DNA from 4 places in the Paenibacillus sp. FSL H7-0357 genome. Region 2 is predicted to be linked to each of the others. Evidence: riboswitches for the same ligand, from Rfam matches in the RefSeq annotation. Region 2 holds a riboswitch; each other region holds the start of a gene.
The links. Region 2 has a riboswitch for thiamine pyrophosphate ahead of H70357_RS01945 (ABC transporter substrate-binding protein). Riboswitches for the same ligand answer to the same signal wherever they lie in the genome.
Positions count from the first base shown of each region.

Region 1: another riboswitch for thiamine pyrophosphate. It lies ahead of H70357_RS10780 (thiamine phosphate synthase); the one in region 2 lies ahead of H70357_RS01945 (ABC transporter substrate-binding protein).
Region 3: another riboswitch for thiamine pyrophosphate. It lies ahead of H70357_RS14915 (ABC transporter ATP-binding protein); the one in region 2 lies ahead of H70357_RS01945 (ABC transporter substrate-binding protein).
Region 4: another riboswitch for thiamine pyrophosphate. It lies ahead of thiC (phosphomethylpyrimidine synthase ThiC); the one in region 2 lies ahead of H70357_RS01945 (ABC transporter substrate-binding protein).

Region 1 is NZ_CP009241.1:2,507,265-2,512,275, reverse strand. It holds gene thiH (2-iminoacetate synthase ThiH) at 1-785, opposite strand, end outside; gene H70357_RS10790 (thiazole synthase) at 815-1,579, opposite strand; gene thiS (sulfur carrier protein ThiS) at 1,841-2,044, opposite strand; gene H70357_RS10780 (thiamine phosphate synthase) at 2,097-2,705, opposite strand; TPP riboswitch at 2,818-2,920, opposite strand; gene H70357_RS10775 (SDR family oxidoreductase) at 3,069-3,938, opposite strand; gene H70357_RS10770 (NUDIX hydrolase) at 4,194-4,619, shown strand; gene H70357_RS10765 (hypothetical protein) at 4,763-5,011, opposite strand, start outside.
Region 2 is NZ_CP009241.1:433,240-438,250, forward strand. It holds gene H70357_RS01940 (thiamine-binding protein) at 1-202, opposite strand, end outside; gene H70357_RS01945 (ABC transporter substrate-binding protein) at 279-1,349, opposite strand; TPP riboswitch at 1,474-1,584, opposite strand; gene H70357_RS01950 (hypothetical protein) at 1,658-3,055, opposite strand; gene H70357_RS01955 (sigma-70 family RNA polymerase sigma factor) at 3,033-3,638, opposite strand; gene H70357_RS01960 (hypothetical protein) at 3,718-5,011, opposite strand, start outside.
Region 3 is NZ_CP009241.1:3,449,298-3,454,308, forward strand. It holds gene H70357_RS14905 (ABC transporter substrate-binding protein) at 1-721, opposite strand, end outside; gene H70357_RS14910 (ABC transporter permease) at 718-1,494, opposite strand; gene H70357_RS14915 (ABC transporter ATP-binding protein) at 1,475-2,239, opposite strand; TPP riboswitch at 2,391-2,494, opposite strand; gene H70357_RS14920 (amino acid ABC transporter substrate-binding protein) at 2,770-3,600, shown strand; gene H70357_RS14925 (amino acid ABC transporter permease) at 3,655-4,323, shown strand; gene H70357_RS14930 (amino acid ABC transporter ATP-binding protein) at 4,336-5,011, shown strand, end outside.
Region 4 is NZ_CP009241.1:6,761,181-6,766,191, forward strand. It holds gene H70357_RS29820 (response regulator transcription factor) at 1-796, opposite strand, end outside; gene thiC (phosphomethylpyrimidine synthase ThiC) at 997-2,775, opposite strand; TPP riboswitch at 2,880-2,986, opposite strand; gene H70357_RS29830 (SDR family oxidoreductase) at 3,071-3,889, opposite strand; gene H70357_RS29835 (PadR family transcriptional regulator) at 3,920-4,462, opposite strand; gene H70357_RS29840 (P-loop NTPase family protein) at 4,614-5,011, opposite strand, start outside.

The DNA.
Region 1 (5,011 bases), 2.1 Mb from region 2:
GGGCGAAAACGGGGAATCGACAAGCCGATCTCGCACTCCGGGTACTTGTCCTGCAAGTATCTCGCATGCAGGGCCGTTGCCAGAGCCTCCTGGCGCCAATCATACATCCCCAGCAGGGCACCAATATTCACGGATCGAAACCCGGCGCGGCAGCCGCGTTCGGGCGCATCCAGACGGTTGCGGTAGACTCTCTTCGGACCCTTCACATGCAGCTTTCGATAGGTCTCCTGATGGTACACCTCCTGATACAAGGTAAGACCGTCTACCCCTGCCACCCTCAGATCATTGTATTCTTCCGTAGAGAGCGGATTAACCTCAATGCTGACTGAAGAAAAATAGTCACGGAGCACCTTCACGCACTCCCTCACATAAGCGGCCGGACTTTCACTCCGGGATTCGCCGGTCAAAATCAGAATGTGGCGCAGGCCTGTGGCGGCGATGGTTTCTGCTTCTTGCCTGACCTCCTCCAGTGTCAGTTTTTTGCGCGGAAAGTCATAAATCGAACTAAAGCTGCAATAAGTGCAATGATTCACGCAAAAATCGGCCAAATACATCGGCGTAAACAGCTGCATCACATGCCCGAAGTGCGTACGTGTCAATCTTTGCGCTTTCTGCGCCATTTCCTCCAGGTAAGGCTCCGCCGCGGGAGACAGCAGTGCCATCAGCCCGTCTTCGTCCAGCTGTTCCAATCGTAGCGCCCGCTTCACATCCACCGCAGTATACTGCTTCCATAAAGTCTCGTAAGGAAGCTGCTCTAACCGAATCACCGTATCAAAAAAGCTCATGCTCTTCCTCCCTTCCTTCTCTGCATTGACTAGGACAGAAAGCCGGTCAGCGGCGACGAGGCCGTTGCCGCCTCCTCCACCGGCCCCAGTCCGGCCAGATAAGCCTTGCGCCCTGCGGTTACCGCCTCACGGAATGCCTCCGCCATCAGAAGCGGATCACGCGCAGTGGCAATTGCCGTGTTCAGCAGCACGGCGGATGCGCCCATTTCCATTGCCTCAGCTGCCTCGGAAGGTCTGCCAATACCGGCGTCAACAATCACCGGAAGATCCACTTCTGCGATCAGAATCCGCAGCAGCTCCTTGGTCTGCAGGCCGCGGTTCGAGCCGATGGGCGCACCCAGCGGCATAACAGCGGCAGCTCCGGCTGCCTTGAGCCGGATAGCTGCGGAAAGATCGGGACTCATATACGGCAGTACAACGAAACCCTCTGCAGCCAATATTTCCGTGGCTTTAACTGTCTCCATATTATCAGGCAGCAAATATTTCTGATCATTAATGACCTCGATCTTTACCCAATTGCCCAGTCCTGCCGCCCTGGCCAGTCTGGCAATACGCACCGCTTCTTCGGCTGTGCGCGCGCCGGAGGTATTGGGCAGCAGCGTCATATGGGAGGGGATATGCGCAACAATGTTGTCGTCACTCTCCGGATCAACCCGGCGCAGAGCCACCGTAATGACCTGAGAACCCGAGCGTGCAATCACTTCGGGAATAAGGGTATTGCGGCTATATTTCCCGGTTCCGATAAACAGCCTGCTGGATAAAGGGGTTCCGCCGATAACGAAAGGATCTTGCATAAAATCGCCTCCTGAGATAATGGCCCGCTAAAATGCGGCCTCTGTTGCTGATACGCCGAGTTTTGATCTTACCTGTTATGTCTTACGTCTTATGTCTTACGTCTTACCTTTAACTCTTGCTTCTTACGTCTTACCTCTTACGTCTTGCCTTTAACTCTTGCTTCTTACGTCTTACGTCTTACGTCTTACTTCCTACCACTTGCCACTTACCTCATACCACTTACCTCTTGCTTCTTGCATCCGGCAACACGCACTGGCACTTTAGCCACCGCCGACAAAGTGGACCAGCTCTACGCGGTCACCTTCGCTCAGCAGCGTATTTCCGTAAACGTCCTTGCCGACGATCTCACCGTTCAGCTCCACGATAACCAGTCTCCCGGTCCACTCGGACCGGCATAGCAGATCAGCTACAGTCCGGCAGCTCTCTTCATAGGTCCCGCCTTTTCCATTCACGATCAAATTCATGCTTGCTCACCTCCTTTAACTGGTGCAGGAGCATTATTAAATGGCTTCAAGCTTAGGGTACGGCCTGAACTGCTGATCTGTAGGCTGTAGCAGCGGCCACAGGATCTCCTGCACTGCATATTCCGGACATTACGGCAATTCCGGCAGCACCCGTTGCCAGAACCTTTCCGGCATTGCCCGGCTCAATTCCGCCTATGGCGATCAGCGGAATGCTGCTGCAGCGGACAGCCTCAGCCAGCTGCTGCAATCCGCGTTCCCGCTGCCCCGGCTTGCAGGCCGAGGGAAACACATGCCCGAACAGGCAGAAGTCCGCTCCCTGCCGGCCGGATTCAGCCGCCTCCTCCGGGGAATGCACCGACCTTCCCAATCGCAGGTCCGGTGCTACGCTGCGCGCTACGGCAGGCGGCAGGCTGTGCCAAGCCAACTGGACCCCGCCCGCCCCTGCGGCCAGAGCAACGTCTATCCGGTCGTTGATCACCAGCTTGGCAGGCGGAACCCCCGCTATGATCAGCTGCTCCGTCAGAGCTATGAGCTCCCGCGCAGACATTGCCTTTTCCCGGAGATGGATATAATCCACTATGAATTGCACAGCCGCAGCCAGCTGAACAAACTGCGCCGGATTCTGCCTTCCATCCGAGATCAAATGTATCTCTTTCAACACGTTCACCTTCTCCTGTTCTTTTGCATTACCGGCAAACACAAAAAAGACCGCCCCCGTAAAGGAGGCAGTCTGGAATATATACAGGAATACCGGGCCATTCAGCCCCGCTGCAGTTATTCGTTCTCCACTTCCCTACGCTGGTATAAACCAGATCAGGTTCAAAGGGTCCGAACGGGTATGTTCGTCTCAGCCTTGCGGCACCCCTAGTGACAAATTCATATTCAATTACGCTTAACGTTTCATATACTAACATATTATTCCTTGAAGAGCCATCCTTTAAAAGAGGCCTGCATCAAAAAGAGCGGAACCCAAGGGTCCGCTCCAGACTCTAATTATTCATAGCAGTGAAATCAGCAACCGCGTTTAGCCGTTTACGACCTCGCCGCCATTCACATGCATTACCTGTCCGCTTACATAAGATGAATCATCGGAAGCCAGATACACATAGGCCGGAGCGAGTTCCTCCGGTTGTCCCGGGCGTTTCATTGGCTGCGTGCCGCCGAATTCACTGACTTTCTTCGCGTCAAAGGTCGACGGAATAAGCGGTGTCCAAATCGGTCCCGGCGCTACGGCATTTACCCGGATGCCTTTGTCCGCCAGATTCATCGACAGCGAACGGGTAAAGCTGAGAATCGCACCTTTGGTGGACGAATAGTCCAGCAGCTGCGGGCTGCCCCGGTATGCTGTGATCGAAGTTGTGTTGATAATCGTGGACCCTTTTTTCAGGTGGGGCATGGCTGCCTTGGTCAAATAGAACATCGAAAAAATATTCGTGCGGAACGTCCGCTCCAGCTGCTCAGAGGTAATATCCTCAATCTTCTCCTGCGGATGCTGCTCGGCCGCATTATTAATCAGGATATCCAGCTTGCCGAGTCCTTCCACCGTCTTATTGATCAGATCCTGGCAGAACGCCTCCACGCCGATATCGCCGGCAATCAGAACGCACTTCCGCCCCTCTTGCTCCACCTGGCGTTTAGTCTCTTCGGCATCGGAATGCTCATTGAGGTAGGAAATAACGACATCCGCACCCTCCTTGGCAAAATGAACGGCAACCGCCCGGCCAATACCGCTGTCTCCTCCTGTAATCAGAGCCGCCTTGCCCAGCAGCTTGCCCGCCGCCTTATAGGCTGAGGTCTCGAATTCCGGCAGCGGATTCATTTCACTTTCAATTCCGGGCTGGCGGTCCTGCACCTGCGGAGGTAATGTTTTTTTGGTTTGCGTGTTGTCTGGCATGATCCATTCTCCTTTCGCTGTGTACCTGTTGGTTACTCATCGTTTTAGGGTTGGCTCAGGGTGCCTGGTTTATGCACCTGCAGATCATCTCTTCATTTGCTTTACGTTATGTTACTTACCACACCTTGGGCGCGGTCAAACTAAAATGTCAGTCGTTTTTGCCGGGGAAGACGATATACTTTAGAGAGAAAGCACTAATCCAGCAATGGAGTTGCAGATTTATGCAGACTCTGCGCAGAGGGGAGAGCACGCAATATGGTCAAACACACACGCAGCATCATCGTTGCTGTCAAAGGAGTTATTGTACATGGAGGCCGGATTCTGCTTGTTCGGCGTGCGGCAAGAGATTCTGTCGGAGCGGGCACCTGGGAATGTGCGGGCGGAAAAATAGAATTCGGAGAAGACCTGGAGGCGGCTCTGGAAAGGGAGATTTATGAGGAGACCGGACTTGCGGTTACTGTCGGCAATCTGCTGTATGCAACCTCGTTTCTAACCGATCCGGCAAGGCAGCTTGTCATTATCACCTATTTGTGCCGGAGCACAGACCATGCGGTACATCTGTCCGTAGAGCATTCGGATTATAAATGGTGTACCCGGCTCGAGCTTCAACGCCTGCTTCCGGCGGGAATCCTCGCTGAATTTGAGAAAAGCCATGTTTTCTCCCTGAACGAACTGCTGTAAAGCGTTGTATGCTACAATCTGTGGCAGCGGCATGGCGGGGTGGTACCCGATAGACTTGTCCCGAAGTAATGTCTGCACCCAAAAGCCCGCTCTCCATGCCATTCCGGAGGCGGGCTTTCTGTAGTCTTTCTATGAAGGAAGTCTTAAATAATACTGTTGTACACCATGAAAAACACCATCAGCACCAGCGCCACCATGAGCAGCAGGCTTAAGGTACGGATTTTGCCTGTCTCTGCGGATACGTCACGGTTCTCGCGCATGCCGGCTGCGGCAAGACGCAATGGTTTGCTGATGATGCCGCCGAGTGCAAACATCGCAAGCAGCAGAACAACAACCACGATCATCCATGGCACCGAATATTCACCCTTCGTCATCATATAGCCGCCAGTCAG
Region 2 (5,011 bases):
CTGCAATCAGCGCTTCATGCATCTGGCGCACAACCTCAAGCAGCTCGGTGATGTCGCCCTCCATCGTGGTCTCCAGCGGGTTCACCTGATGTTTCACACCGGATTTCTGAATCACTTCGATGGCTTTGTCCACGTAAGGAATCGAATCCTCGTTGTTCGGAGTTTTGGGAATTACCTGAATGCTTAGCAATGTATTGGCCACAACATATCAATCCTCTCAGTTTAAATGGGTAATCTGCGTACAGCGCGAAACGAACATTCAATCACTTCATCCTTAATCAGTTAGCTGGCAAAAACTCATTCGTAAATGTGCTTGGAACATCCAGCGGCTGATCGAGCAGCTTCAGGCCATACATCCAGTCGGCGTAATCCTGCCAGACCTCGCTCTTCTGCTCGCCCCAGCGGACGGCATCATCCTTGTATTTCGGGCTGATCCATTTCTGGCTGGCCAGGACCAGCTTGGGATCCAGCTCGGGAACAGCTTTGGAAAGAATGGCTGCGGCTTCCTCCGGCTGATCAATGGCGTATTGATAACCTTTCGAGGTAGCCTTAAGGAAAGCCTTCACCAGCTCCGGATGTTCGGCAATTTCCTTCTCGCTCGTAGTCAGTACCGGCGTGTAGTAATCGAGCTGGGGTGCATAATCCTTGAGGTAGAGCATGTCGAGCGGTTCTCCGCGCAGCTCCGCTTCAATCCCGGTCCAGGCATAGAAGATCCAGGCAAAATCAATGTCGCGTTTCACGGCGGTGAAGAAGTCCGCTTCACCGATGTTCACCAGCTTCACCTTTTTCACATCTCCGCCTTCGGGGTCCATAATGGCTTTCATGGCCGCTTCTTCGGCAGGGGAACCCCAGCCACCGTAGGTTTTGCCTTCGAAATCCTTCGGTGTCTTAATATTGCGGTCTTTCGGTGCAGCGAACCCGGAGGTATTATGCTGAATGATAGCGGCGATGGACACGAGCGGCACCTTCTGCAGGCGGGCCAGCGTCAGCGCCTCTTGGGCACTGATGCCAAAAGCAGCTTCGCCCGAGGTAACCATCGTGTCGGACCCGGCAGCACCCGGCTGCACGATTTCAACATCCAGCCCTTCCTCTTCGTAATAGCCCAGCTCTTTTGCCGCATAAAGCCCGGTATGATTTGTATTCGGCGTCCAGTCCAGCGCGACCTTGACCTTGGTCAGCTCCTTCGGAGCGTCCGTTGCTGCCCCGGCAGTGGTTTCAGGAGCAGTGGTGCTGTTCCCGGCAGTGTCTGCTGCATTCCCGCCAGAGTTCCCATTGCTATTGCCGCATCCGGCAATGGCAAAGACCAGCATGCAGGTGAGGCTGAGCTTTAATACTTTTGTGACTCCCATTTCTCTTCTTCTCTCCTTCCAGCAACCCTAGTCTTCCAAATTCTGAATAGTCCCATACAAAAAAGGCGCCCCGAGAATCGGGACACCAGTTACTTGCGCAAGGTTGTGCTTGGGCCATAAACGGCCGTAAGCGATTGACGATTCCTACGCTGGCATTATCCAGATCAGGTATAAGGGTCAGTATCTTGTGGGATACAATCTCAGCCGGCCAATTCCAGCACCCCTGGTACTATGAAGTTATAGGTATTGCTGTGTTCTTACGGTGTATTATAGACGCCCGCTCCATAGTTGTCCAGTAGCAACTCTGCTTAGCTATCAAGCTTCAGCGGCAGGCGCCACGGCCCTTTGAGCAGAAAATGCGGCTCGGACAGCTTAAACCGCAGCTTATCCTCCCCGGGTTTTGTTTCTAAATGGAGGGTTTTCATCACGCCGTAGGTCTGGTCGGTATTCACCCAAGAGAATGAGCTGTTGTCCGCCTGCCCCGGATAGCGAATAAGGAAATACTTCAGCGTCCGTAGTTTTGCGGCATTGAAATTCACATTCACATCGACGCTGGCAGCCGTCTCGCCGGTACGTTCAATGCGGGTGAACTCTACCGGAAAGCCCGCGATTTCCGCGCGTGTGTGGAGCATTTTCTCCTGGCCGATATCAGGCAGCGGAATCTCTACTTCTGCAGATACGGCGTCACGATCTGAAACTTCAATATAAGGAATGAAGACCGTATAAGGCCAAGTGCCCGCCCCGGCAGTCTCATGAAACCGGAAGTCGGAAGGATAGGACATGGATTCAGGCTGCTCCAGTGCCGCCTTTTCTCCTGCCGCGTTCTCTATATAGAGACCTGATCCAGGCACCAGCGGCTCCAGTCCGTAAGAATGGACAGTCAGCCCGGATTCCGCCGTCAGAGTGGGCAATAACTGGACACGGACAAGCCCGCCGCCAAGGTCCACCGGAAAAGCAGTAATCCGCACATCCTGCTGTATATCGCTTGCGCCGAGTTCCCCGAGCTCCTCAGCTGTCTTCGGAGCGGTGAGCTGTAACGGACCAATGGTTGTGCCGCCCAGATGCAGGGTTAGAAGATTATCCTTCTTCAGTTGCAGCGCTTGAGTTGAACTGTAGCTGCCGTACCACTCTCCCTCCGAGGACGAACGCATATAAGAGGTGAAAGTATAGCGGTTACCGCCGATATCTGCCTCAAACTCGCTGACTTCAGGGACTTTCCGGCCGCGAAGCGTAATGCTCCCGCCAAGCTCTTGCAGGAGAACGGCATCTACGGTCAGACTTCCGTCCCCCACAGCAATGTCATAGGGTTTGCTCAGTACATAGATCCGGTCACCGGGGCTGTTCTCCACAACAGTGCCGAAGCCAGGAAGGAAACTCAGCGCCTTTCTTAACCCGGCCTGTACCTCAGGAGAGAAAGCGAGCATACCGGCAGCGATGAGTATTACTGCCGCTGCGGCCGCGAAGATATTCCGCCTCCGGGATCTCCAGGCGAGGGAACGGAAGGTGTGGACAGCGGCTTCGGGCTCCAGACGGGCAAGTGTACATGCTTTGACGCGGGCGAGCGAAGCTGCCTCCTCTTCGTCTGCCAGGTGCGGACCTTGGTCAACCTCCGGCAGAACACCTAAGGCAAGCTCTGCATCGCTGAAGCTCATAGAATCAATCATCCCGAACAGGCGCTGTTCCTCAATTTTCATGTCTTTGGCCATGTTGAGCCTCCTTTCCCTGACTCTCAGACAGGCCTAGCGCCTGCTTGATCAGCGTCCGGCAACGGTATAAGCGGCTTTCGACTGCCCTTTTACTGAGACTGAAGGTTTGCGCTAGCTGATCAAGGCTCTCATAAAGGAAATATCTGCGCAGAAACAGGCTGCGGTCCGGTTCGCCCAGCTGCTGCACGCAGCCGATCAATTCACTGGCCGTCTCTCGGGAAAGAACTTCCTGTTCGGCGGAAATCTCATTCCATGTAGCTCTGGAGGCAGCTGCTTCTCCGGTTCCGCCCCGGCGCAGCAGCTTGCGTCTCAGGTCCAGCGCTTTGTATTTGGCCAGCAGGAACAGCCAGGTGCGGAAGGAGGCGCGCTCGGGCTCATAACGGCTGATTCCGCTCCATGCCGCCATAAACACATCGCTCACACATTCCTCAACATCCTCCGCGCTTCCGGTGCCGGACAGAATACGCCAGACCAGTCTTTGCACATCAGGGCCAAAGAAATCAATCGCTTCTGCGAGTGCTTTTTTATCTTTGTTTTTGAACCGCCCGGCCCATGCCAGGCTGTCATTAGGATTGAACGTCATAGGCAACCTCCGGCGTATATACTATTCATTACTACGTCGTCCGGAGAGCAAATCACTCATGATTGTTTCCGACAGCTTATCAATCCTTGGAATAAAATCTTTTTCTGCGGCGGCTGCGGATTCCGTTCCACAGCTCTTTCAGTGTCAGGAGGATGCTGACGAGGATGCCGGTGAAGGTGAGCAGCAGTGCCAAATATTCAAAAGGAGAGTATTCCAGCATTTTGCTCCATTCAATACGTCCCTTCAAATCTTCAATGACCTGGTTCATCCCGTAGATGCCGCTCACCACTGTGAAGACGGTCAGAATCATCAGCAGCGTATCCCGGCGTTTAGCCTGGAATTTCTCCTGGTACTGGAACAGGTCGTTCAGGGTCATTTTGACTTCATCAAAAAGGGCGTCGTTGCCGTATACTTTGCGCAGCTGGATGAAGATCTCCCGGCCCTGCGACTGTGAAATCAGCTCCAGAAAATAAAACTTGGCCGAAAACTTGTTAATCAGGAAGATCAGATTCTCAATTTCATCATAATCGTGGTTGATACGCAGCCGGGAGTGGAGATTGGAAAGCTTCAACAGGACGATTTTGTGGAAAATACTAAGGAGCAGCCCGTAGTAATACTGCCCGTACATCTGATTGACCAGTGGAGTGGCTACCTCCGGTTCGGCCCGGCTCAGGCAGCAGAAGGTTTGCTCGTTGGTCATATAGTAGGTATCCGGCCCCCAGCGGTTGTACGAATGTGCCTGGCAGTACTCTTCGATGTACTCGGGATCGCTGGCGCTGATATAGGGTTTTCCGTCCAGATTCAGCCCATCCAGCTGGGAGGCGCGGTAACGCAGCTCCACGCTGATTTCGTCTGCGTCCTCCTGCCGGTTGAAGCCATAAAAGGCTTGGACCAGCATTCGTTCATCAACGAAGAAGGGAAGCGTCTCGAAGTAGGCCCCGTCAATTTCCGATTGGTCCATAAACGGCTGCAGGCCATCGGCCAGATTCCTGAACACAAAATCCTCCACCTGATCGAAGGTTTTGTCCTGGCAATGGATATGCGTATGTTTGTCCTGGTAGGAGACATCCTCGAGTGTGCGGAAACGGTCGGCGAATTCCAGCGCGGTGCTGAAGGGCAGGTTCTCTTCCTCGATGCGGACTCTTACGGTCAGAAATCCAAGCTGAAACGGACAAATGAATACATCCGTCGAGAGTACCCGGAAGTTTATGGATTGCTGTGTCATTTCCAGTATGCAGGCCAGCTCGTTTACCCGGGAAAACCGGCGGAAGGAATCTTCCTTATCCTTGTCCCGCGGGAATAGGACATGGGCTGCGAACGGCAGATAGCTGCGCTCCATTTTCTCATGGGATACGCAGTAGCTTTCGCCGTAA
Region 3 (5,011 bases), 3.0 Mb from region 2:
AGTCCGGTACTCCGTAGTCCGTCGGATCGAATGAAGTGACGGGGTGGCCTTCTTTTTCCAATATCAATGCCTCATGATTAATAAATCCGCCGATAATGCCGTCTGCGCGTCCGGTAGAAAGAGCAGGAATAAGATCGAATCCAACATCAATCAGGTTCAGTGAAGCCGGATCGCCTCCGTCGTATTTGACCATTGTCCGGAGCATCGCTTCATACAGGGGAATGGAGGAGTATCCGGCATTTTTGCCTGTGAGTTCTTTCGGGCCGGTTATCCCGCTCTCTGCGGGGACCAGAAGATGATTGAGCGGATGCCTTACGAGCGCTGCGACAGATTTTACAGGTATTCCTTCACTCCGCGCCATTAATACCTGTGGTTGGTAGCTGAGAGCCAGATCGACTTTACCTGCGGCGACAAGCTTCAAAGCATCATTGCTGTCCGCCGGCATTTGAATGTCCACCTCCAGCCCTTCTTCGGCAAAATAGCCATTCTGCTGAGCAGCATACAGGAAGGAATGAACTGCGTTCGGATACCAGTCGAGCATTATAGTCAGCTTGTGCGGTTTGCCGCTGGAATTCTCTGAAGAAGCGGCGGAGGTATCCGGGTCTTTTGCGCTGGCGCAGCCGCTTAAGAGGGTAAGCAGGCATAACAACAATAAGTATGGAATAAGTCGGTGTGATTTCTTATGTGTGGAATGATTGCGATACAGCTCAGGATGGGTCATCGGTAAAATCCTCTTTTCTGCAAAATGAGTTTTTCGAGCACAGCGATACTGAGAAACAAGGCTACACCCAAAGCGGACAGCAGCAATACGGCGGCGAACATTTCTGCACTTTGCAGATTGCCGGCCATCCGGCGGCTGAAATAACCAAGCCCCCGGCTGCCGCCCAGCCATTCCCCGATCGTCGCTCCGATCACACAGTAGACGATAGAAAGCTTAAGTCCGGAGAAAAAGGAGGGCAGCGCCAGCGGAATCTGCGTCTTGCGCAATATCTGCCAGCGGTTTGCCCCAAGCGTCAGGAGAAGGTCTCTGTACAGGCTGCCGCTTTGCCGCAGACCGTCATAGACGGCTACCACAACAGGAAAAAAGGCAGTCAGAAAGACGACAGCAACCTTGCCCCACAGGGTATAGCCGAACCACATAATAAAAATAGGTGAGAGCGCGATCAGCGGAATGGTCTGGCTGATAATCAGCATGGGATAAAGTGCTTTGGCGAGCGGAGCGAACATATGCATGCCGGTACCCAGCAGTGTTCCGCAGACAACCGAGAGGGCAAACCCGATCAGTGTCTCCTGCAACGTGGCGGGCAAATGCTCTCCGAACAGCAGCCCCCGCTTTTCAATCAGCGCTGTCCAAATTGCACTTGGCCCCGGGAGAATAAATGAAGGGATCATGTTCAGCTGTGCTGTGATCTCCCATGCCGCAATAAGCAGCACCACAAGCAGTAGAAAGGGGCCATAAGTCCGCAGCTGTTTCTTATACCATAGAGCTCTCATGCAATCTACACTCCAAATCCTCCCGCAGGGCAACAAACTGCGGTTCATAATTCATTTTGTAATGTCTGGGTCTCGGCAAAGTGACGATCAGCTCCTGCAGCCCGCCGCCAGAGCCGCCGGTCATCAAATAAATCCGGTCGCTGAGCAGCAGCGCTTCTTCAAGATCATGAGTGATGAACAGAACGGACTTATCGAGCCCGCCCCACAGCTCCAGCAGCCAGCGGTGCATCTCCCGTTTGGTGATCGCGTCCAGCGCTCCAAACGGTTCGTCAAGCAGCAGCAGTTCGTTGCCAGCAGCTAGTGTGCGCAGCAGGGCGACCCGCTGGCGCATCCCGCCGGACAGCTCCTGCGGATAAGCATTTTCCTTGCCGGAAAGGCCAAAGCGGCCGAGCATTCCGCGGATCCGGGCGAGTGCCTCGTGCCGGCTAGAGTCCTGCTTCAGCTCCCAGGGAAGCAGGCAATTGTCCAGCACGGTCCTCCAAGGCAGCAGCAGGTCCTGCTGCGGCATATAAGCGATCTGTCCAAGCCGCGAGCGTGTCGAACGAGAGCAGCGTCCATGTACGGTTATTTCACCGCCGGACGGCTCGAGCAGGCCGGCAATGATTTTGAACAGTGTGCTTTTCCCGCAGCCGCTGGCTCCAACAACGGAAATGAATTCGCCTTGGCGGACGGTCATTGAAAGACCGGAGAATACCGGATTCCTAGTCGCTGCAAACGAATAAGCCAGGTTGGTTATAGTGAGCATATTGGAATGTGGAAACCTCCTGCGGGCGTAGTTTGTTTAACGTTACTTGCCTGATCGGCGGCAACAGCAGACACAAGAAAGACCCATTCATTTCCGGAGGAAATAAATGGGTCTGAACGTCACAGTCAGTTAGCTTAGTGCGGCTCCGCTGAACAATTCTGCTCCACTTCCCTCCGCTGGTATGATCCAGATCAGGTTCCAAGGGTCCGGAGCTTAAAGCTCCGTCTCAGTCGGCCGACTCCCCTAGTGAAATAACAGGTCAATATTGAATTTGCAATTGCTAATTAATATACCATATCCCGGCAGTTTGTAAAGAGAAGCAGTCGCTCACTTTTGCTGCAGTCCGGTTATGAACAGCGTGATCATACCAGCGGGAATCGCTTCTTTGCTGGAGCCGTACCGTTTCGGCTGGCATAAGTAGAGGTCTGACTGAAGATGCAAAAAACTTGATGAAGCAGCGGTGCTTTTGGGCAAGATAAGCAAGTGTCCATGCAGTGAAAAATAGAGGGATTTTGAAAGGGGTTCATGTGATGAAGAAGCTTAGTCTGACTATCCTGCTGCTGCTAACTCTGCTGCCGGCAGGGGCATGCGGCAATAATAACAATACAGCGCCTGCGGCTACTGCCGCGCCCACAGAAGGAGCGGCTCCGGCCGGGCAGAACTCACTGGAAGCTGTTAAAGCGAGTGGCAAGCTGCGTATTGGTACGGAAGGGACATATGCTCCGTTTACTTTTCATGATGCAGAGGGCAAGCTTACCGGTTTTGATGTGGAGATTGCCAAGGAGATTACGAAACGGCTGGGGGTGGAACCCGAATTTGTAGAAACCCAATGGGATGGCCTGTTTGCCGGCATGGATGCCAAACGTTTTGATACGATATTCAACGAGGTTTCGATCACGGATGAACGCAAGGTGAAATATGATTTCTCTGAGCCGTATATCGTCTCTAAGGGAGTGCTGATCGTGCGCGAGGATAACCAGGATATTACAGCCTTCGCGGATCTTAAAGGGAAGAAGGCAGGTCAATCGCTGACCAGCAACCTGTCCGATATCGCCCGGGAGAACGGTGCGGAGATCGTCGCTGTGGATGGCTTCAACCAGGCCATAGACCTGCTGACCTCCGGCCGGATTGATGCGACCGTAAATGACGGCTTGTCCTATCTCGACTTAAAGAAGCAAAAACCAGATGCAAAGATCAAACAGGTGGATGAAACGGCCGAGGGGTCGCAAAGTGCGGCAGTTTTCCTCAAAGGAAACGAAGAGCTGGTTAATGCTGTCAGCAATGCGCTGGCTGAAATGAAGAGCGATGGAACCTATCTGAAAATATCGGAGAAGTACTTTGGGGCGGATGTGTCCAAATAACAAATGGAGCTGGCGCGAAGTTGCAGCCGAGTGTCCAAAAAGGATGTCTGAACGATGGATGACCGGAAAATTGGGATTTTCATGGATTCACTGCTGCCCCTGTTTAAAGCGGGGGTGGCTTATACCCTTCCGCTGGCGCTTGTTTCCTTTGCGCTTGGATTGCTGCTAGCTGTTCTTACCGCGCTGTTCCGTCTCTCCTCATGGAGAATCCCGAAGCTGATTGCCCGGTTCTACGTCTGGGTTATCCGCGGAACACCGCTGCTGGTACAGCTCTTTATTATCTTTTATGGACTTCCGGCGGCAGGGATTGTGCTGGATCCTTTTATTGCCGCTGTAATCGGTTTTACACTCAGTGTTGGAGCCTATTCTTCGGAAATCGTCCGGGCAGCCATCCTGTCCATACATAAAGGCCAGTGGGAAGCTGCCTTTTCCGTCGGAATGAGCCGGGGGCAGGCACTGCGGCGGATTATTCTGCCTCAAGCGGCGCGTGTATCGGTTCCGCCCTTGTCGAACTCTTTTATCAGTCTCGTAAAGGATACCTCCCTGGCGGCAAGCATTACGTACGTAGAGATGTTCAAAACAGCGCAGCAGATCACGGCGACCACCTACGAACCGCTGCTGCTCTATAGTGAGGCTGCATTATTCTACCTGCTGTTCTGCTCCGTGCTGTCCGCGCTGCAAAATGTCCTGGAACAGCGGTTTGACCGTTATTCGGCGAGATAAGGAGGAAATCACTTGATTGAAATTCGCGGCCTGCACAAATCCTTCGGTTCGCTACAGGTGTTAAAAGGTATCGACCTCAGCATGGAGCATGGCAAGGTTCTGGTGATTATCGGGCCCTCCGGCTCCGGCAAAACAACGCTGCTTCGCTGTTTTAATCTGCTGGAAATACCGGATCAGGGCAGCCTGTCGCTGGGGGGATTAAACCTTGAATTTACGCAAAACAGGAAAATTCCGCATAACACACTGATGGCCCTCCGTCAAAAAACAGGGATGGTTTTTCAGTCCTATAACCTGTTTCCGCATATGACTGCGCTTGACAATGTAATGGAGGGGCAGGTTACTGTACAGAAACGCAGCAAGGGGGAAGCCAGGAAGCGGGGGATAGAGCTGCTGGCCAAGGTTGGCCTCAGTGATAAAGTGGAGGCTTACCCCCATCAGCTGTCCGGCGGCCAGCAGCAGCGTGTGGCCATTGCCCGGGCGATGGCGGTCGATCCCGAAGTGCTGCTGTTCGATGAGCCGACTTCAGCACTCGATCCTGAACTGGTGGGCGAGGTGCTGAAGGTCATCAAGCAGCTTGCAGCTGAAGGCATGACAATGGTGATCGTCACCCATGAGATGAAGTTTGCTGCCGATGTGGCCGACCGGATCATCCTGATGGACAACGGTGTGATCCTGGAACAGGGAACTC
Region 4 (5,011 bases), 1.4 Mb from region 2:
CACTCAGCTCAGTGAAAACCCGGCTGACCGCGAGATTCAGGAACATATTTGCACGGATGCCCGCGGTGAATACCTGATCTGCAAGACGGACGAGCGCCTCATACCCAGCCTCCTCCAGATTAAACAACAGGCGGACATGCCCCTCCAGCGGAGACAGCCGGCGGAAGGTCACCCTGCTGCCGCTGCTTTGCAGCAGAGAACGAATGCTGTTCTCCAGCCACTCCTCTTTGCGGCTATTCGCAGCGGGTTCGTCGCCCGTATCAGCAATTAGCAGCACAAATCCCGGAAAGGGGAATGTTACCCGCAGCGCTTCCTCGTCGTACTCCACTGGAAAGCCGGAAACCAGTTTGTCCAGAATATAGTCCGCAGATTGCCGCTTGTCGCTTCTCCAGTCCACATGCTGAAGCAGCGGAATCCGCTGCGCCGTTTTTTTCAGAACGGCAAGCAGTGAAGCGGCCTCCAGTCTGGGCTTCAGGATATAATCGGCAACCCCGCTTTGGAAGGTCGAACGCACATATTCGAACTCACTGAAGCTGCTGAGCACGATCACCTCAATTTCCGGATACATCCCCTTGACGAGCCGGATCAGCTCTTCCCCGTCCATCACAGGCATAACGATATCGGTCAGGATGATATGCGGACGCTGTAATTCAATTAATTCAAAAGCCTCTCTTCCGTTGGAGGCCTCGCCCGCAATCTGAAACCCTTCCCCTTCCCAGTCCAGCAGATGGATTATCCCCTGCCGTACCAGCATTTCATCGTCCACCACCAATATTTTGCAGAACGTTGTGTCCATGGCTTCTCCTTTTTACGAACAAAAATACACTAAAAAACAAAATGAAACCCGCTTGATTAAGGGGTTCCATCTCATTGAAACAAACTTATCTATCAGAAATGAAACAGCTTTCATAATCTGATTTACATTATAGGTATACGCCCGGAGACTGTCAATTGAGAGGGAGGAGGGCGATTAGGCTATAGTCCCCGACCGACAGTTTATTTATAGATCAGACCTCCGCCTTCCTTAAACTCTTCTGCTTTGTCCCGCATCCCTGCGGCAATCATCTCTTGCTCCGGTTCTTCTTGTCCATCCTGCAACCTCGCCGTATCGCGGATACCATGAGAAATGCGCATACTGCAGAACTTGGGTCCACACATAGAGCAGAAATGAGCCGTTTTGGCTCCTTCCGCCGGAAGGGTCTCATCATGATATTCCAGCGCCCGTTCCGGGTCGAGTGACAAATGGAACTGATCCCGCCAACGGAACTCGAAGCGCGCTTTGGAGAGTGCGTTATCCCGATCCTGCGCCCCCTTGTGTCCTTTGGCCAAGTCGGCTGCATGGGCGGCAATTTTATAGGTGATGACGCCTTCCCGCACATCATTTTTGTTAGGCAATCCTAGATGCTCCTTCGGGGTAACATAACACAACATCGCCGTTCCGAACCAGCCGATCATCGCCGCTCCAATAGCCGAGGTGATATGATCATAGCCGGGTGCAATATCCGTAGTCAGTGGACCCAGTGTGTAAAAAGGAGCGCCATGGCAAAGCTCAAGCTGTTTATCCATATTCTCTTTGATCAGATGCATCGGTACATGGCCCGGACCTTCCACCATCACCTGAACATCATGCTTCCAGGCAAGCGAGGTTAATTCACCCAATGTCTCCAGCTCGGCAAACTGGGCTTCATCATTAGCATCGGCAATGGAGCCTGGCCGCAGCCCGTCACCCAAAGAGAACGCCACATCATAAGCCTTCATGATTTCACAAATATCCTCGAAATGCGTATAGAGAAAGTTCTCCTGATGATGGGCCAGGCACCAGGCCGCCATAATTGAACCCCCTCTGGAGACGATGCCCGTCATTCTTTTGGCCGTTAATGGGATGTAACGCAGCAGTACCCCGGCGTGAATGGTGAAATAATCCACTCCTTGCTCCGCCTGCTCGATCAGAGTGTCCCGGTATACCTCCCAAGTTAAATCCTCAGCCTTGCCGTTTACCTTTTCCAAAGCCTGATAGATAGGCACTGTCCCGATAGGTACCGGAGAGTTGCGGATAATCCATTCACGGGTGGTGTGAATATTTTTGCCTGTCGACAGATCCATAATATTATCCGCTCCCCAGCGGGTAGCCCATCTCATCTTCTCAACTTCTTCATCAATGGAAGAGGACACCGCCGAATTCCCGATATTGGCATTGATCTTCACCAGGAAATTCCGCCCGATAATCATCGGTTCACTCTCAGGATGGTTAATATTCGCTGGAATGATCGCACGGCCGCTGGCTACTTCCTCTCTAACAAACTCAGGGGTTACATTTTCCCGGATTGCGATAAATTCCATCTCCGACGTAATCAGGCCTCTGCGCGCATAATGCAGCTGGCTGACATTGCCGCCTTCTCTGGCTCTCAAGGGCCGACGCTGCAATCCCGGAAACACCTCTGCCGCCGACTTCTCCGTGAGATTCCCGTTATCCTCCGGCTTGACCGTTCTTCCTTCGTAAGATTCGGCATCTCCCCGCTCCGCGATCCACTGAAGCCTGTGAGGCGTTAACCCCTTGCGGATATCGCTATAGGCTTCATCGTTAGTATAAGGCCCGCTTGTATCATAGACACGGACAGGAGCATTCTCCGCTTCTCCGGCCGTACCCGAGGTTCGGCTTAATGTAATCTCGCGCATCGGAACTTGAATATCAGGCCGTGAGCCCTCCACATACACCTTGTGACTTCCCGGAAAAGCACACAGATCGACCTCATGTTTCTTCTCTTGATTCGGCATCTTATTTCCTCCTTAAGGTTTGAGTAAATAAGAAAACGCGCAAAAAAGCCGCTCCACATGGAGCGGCTCAAAAATCCATATAAGGCTAACGCCAACAATGAAATAAAGGTCCGACTCCACTTTCCTACGCTGGTATGATCCAGATCAGGTTCAAGGGTCCAGGAATGCATTTTTCCCGTCTCAGCCTATTCAGGCTCCCCTAGTGGTTTCTTATTTAGTTATGTTTAAGTTACAGAGAAATCCAGCAATTGTCAACCGGTGTTCTTAATAGAGCTTTGGATAAACATGTCCTCTTTTATGAAAAATGCTGAGCTATATTACTTAGATACTCTTCCTCAACCGTATTTTTCTTCATACTTATGAGCATTTTCGCATCTTCTCCCACTACATAACGGAATTTGCTTGTACCGTCTGTGGCCGCTTGATAAATAGTGTCAGCTACAAGTTCTGGTGCCGAGGCATAGTCTGGAGCTTTTTCCATTTCCCCTAATTTACCCAGAAAGGCAGTAGTAAATGATTTATAATCCGTTAAGCCATCATTAAAAAAGAACTCCATCGATCTTCCGCCAAAGTCCGTGCTAATGGCTCCTGGTTCAATCAACTTTACTTTGATGTTTTGTGATGCTAATTCAAAAGATACGGATTCAGAAAAACCTTCTACCGCGAATTTAGTGGAGTGATACAGAGACATCGTAGGAAAGGTCACGATCCCTCCCATTGAAGAGATGTTGATTAGCAACCCTTCCTGATTAGATCTAAAATGAGGCAGCATGGCTTTAGTCATACTAATAAGACCAAAAACATTCACTTCAAATTGTCTGCGGATCTGCTCATCCGTAGCTACTTCTATAAGTCCCATTGTCCCATATCCGGCATTGTTCAGGAGAACGTCAATTTTACCAAACCGCTGAATAGCTTCAGATAATGCAGATTGAATGGTATCTGTTTTCTCAACATCTAACCGCAACACCAACACATTGTCCAATGTAATGAATTCAGTTTCTTTTTCAGGTGCACGCATCGTGGCTACTACGTTCCATCCTCTTTCAGCAAAATGTTTTACTGTAGCTCTCCCAATGCCAGATGAAGCACCCGTGATAAAAATTGTTTTCATTAAAATTCCTCCTAAAAGTATCTGAATTCGCTAAATGCTGCTCTTCTCTTCCTCTAACTGCTCCATGCTTAACAATCCCTCGGCAATAGTTGTAAGTTTAGCTTTATATTCTGCTATCCCAATCTGGATGCAGATGATCTGGGCCGGGTGCATTTCATCTTTATAATGTGAATACTGCTCTAATAACTGATCTAACTTTTTTTGTGATTCCTCTTGTACTTGCTTCAACCAGAAAATCACCTTGTCATACCCCACAAATCGGCCAAAATAAAGCCTCATCATAAAATCGGATTTCTTACTACTGTCTCCCTCTAGTGGCGCTAGTAAATAGTCGTTAAAACAATCTCGCCCTTTAGCCGTTATGTTATAAACATTCTTGTTTGGCTTACCTTTCTGGGGCACAATTTCCTTGGTTATTAATTCTTCCTTCTCCATTCGGGCAAGCGTAGGATAAATCGTGCCATAACTAGAGCTATAGAAATTAGACAACACATTCTCCAATAACTGCTTTATTTCGTAGCCAGTCAACGCTTCTTTCATGAGCAAGCCTAAAATAACATCCTGACTGTTCAAGAATAGCTCCTCCTTATTTAAAACATCTACATATTACACTCAGTAATATATCAGACCAATATATATCACGTCAATATATAATATTTAAGCAAAAAAAACCGAGTGAAGTCAGCAGTGAATGCCTGAAATCAACTCGGCTTGTCATTTGTACTTAATTTGCTGAACTAAAATATTCTGATAAAATCCCCACCAAAACTTGCTTATAATCATTTAAGTCATAAGAAGAGTTATTTACTTTTTTCTTGGCTATGTTTATGCCGTTAAATATTTCTTCTTCCAATTCCCTTCTTGCCTTTAGTACCTCCAAGGTTCCTTCTAAACCTGTATAACCCTGTTTTTTTCCATACCCTTGGTTAGTATAATATTCAATAAATCCCTCCGACCATTCTTTAGGTCTTTCCTTAACGGCCTTTCTGAAAGAATGATCAAGATCATTCTGCTCTACGTAAAGCAGCAATGGATTCAGCCGCTCCACAATCGCTGCCAGTTCTAGAACATAATTTATAACGTCTTCCTTCTGTGCACCATATTTAATCATTCCAATGGTCA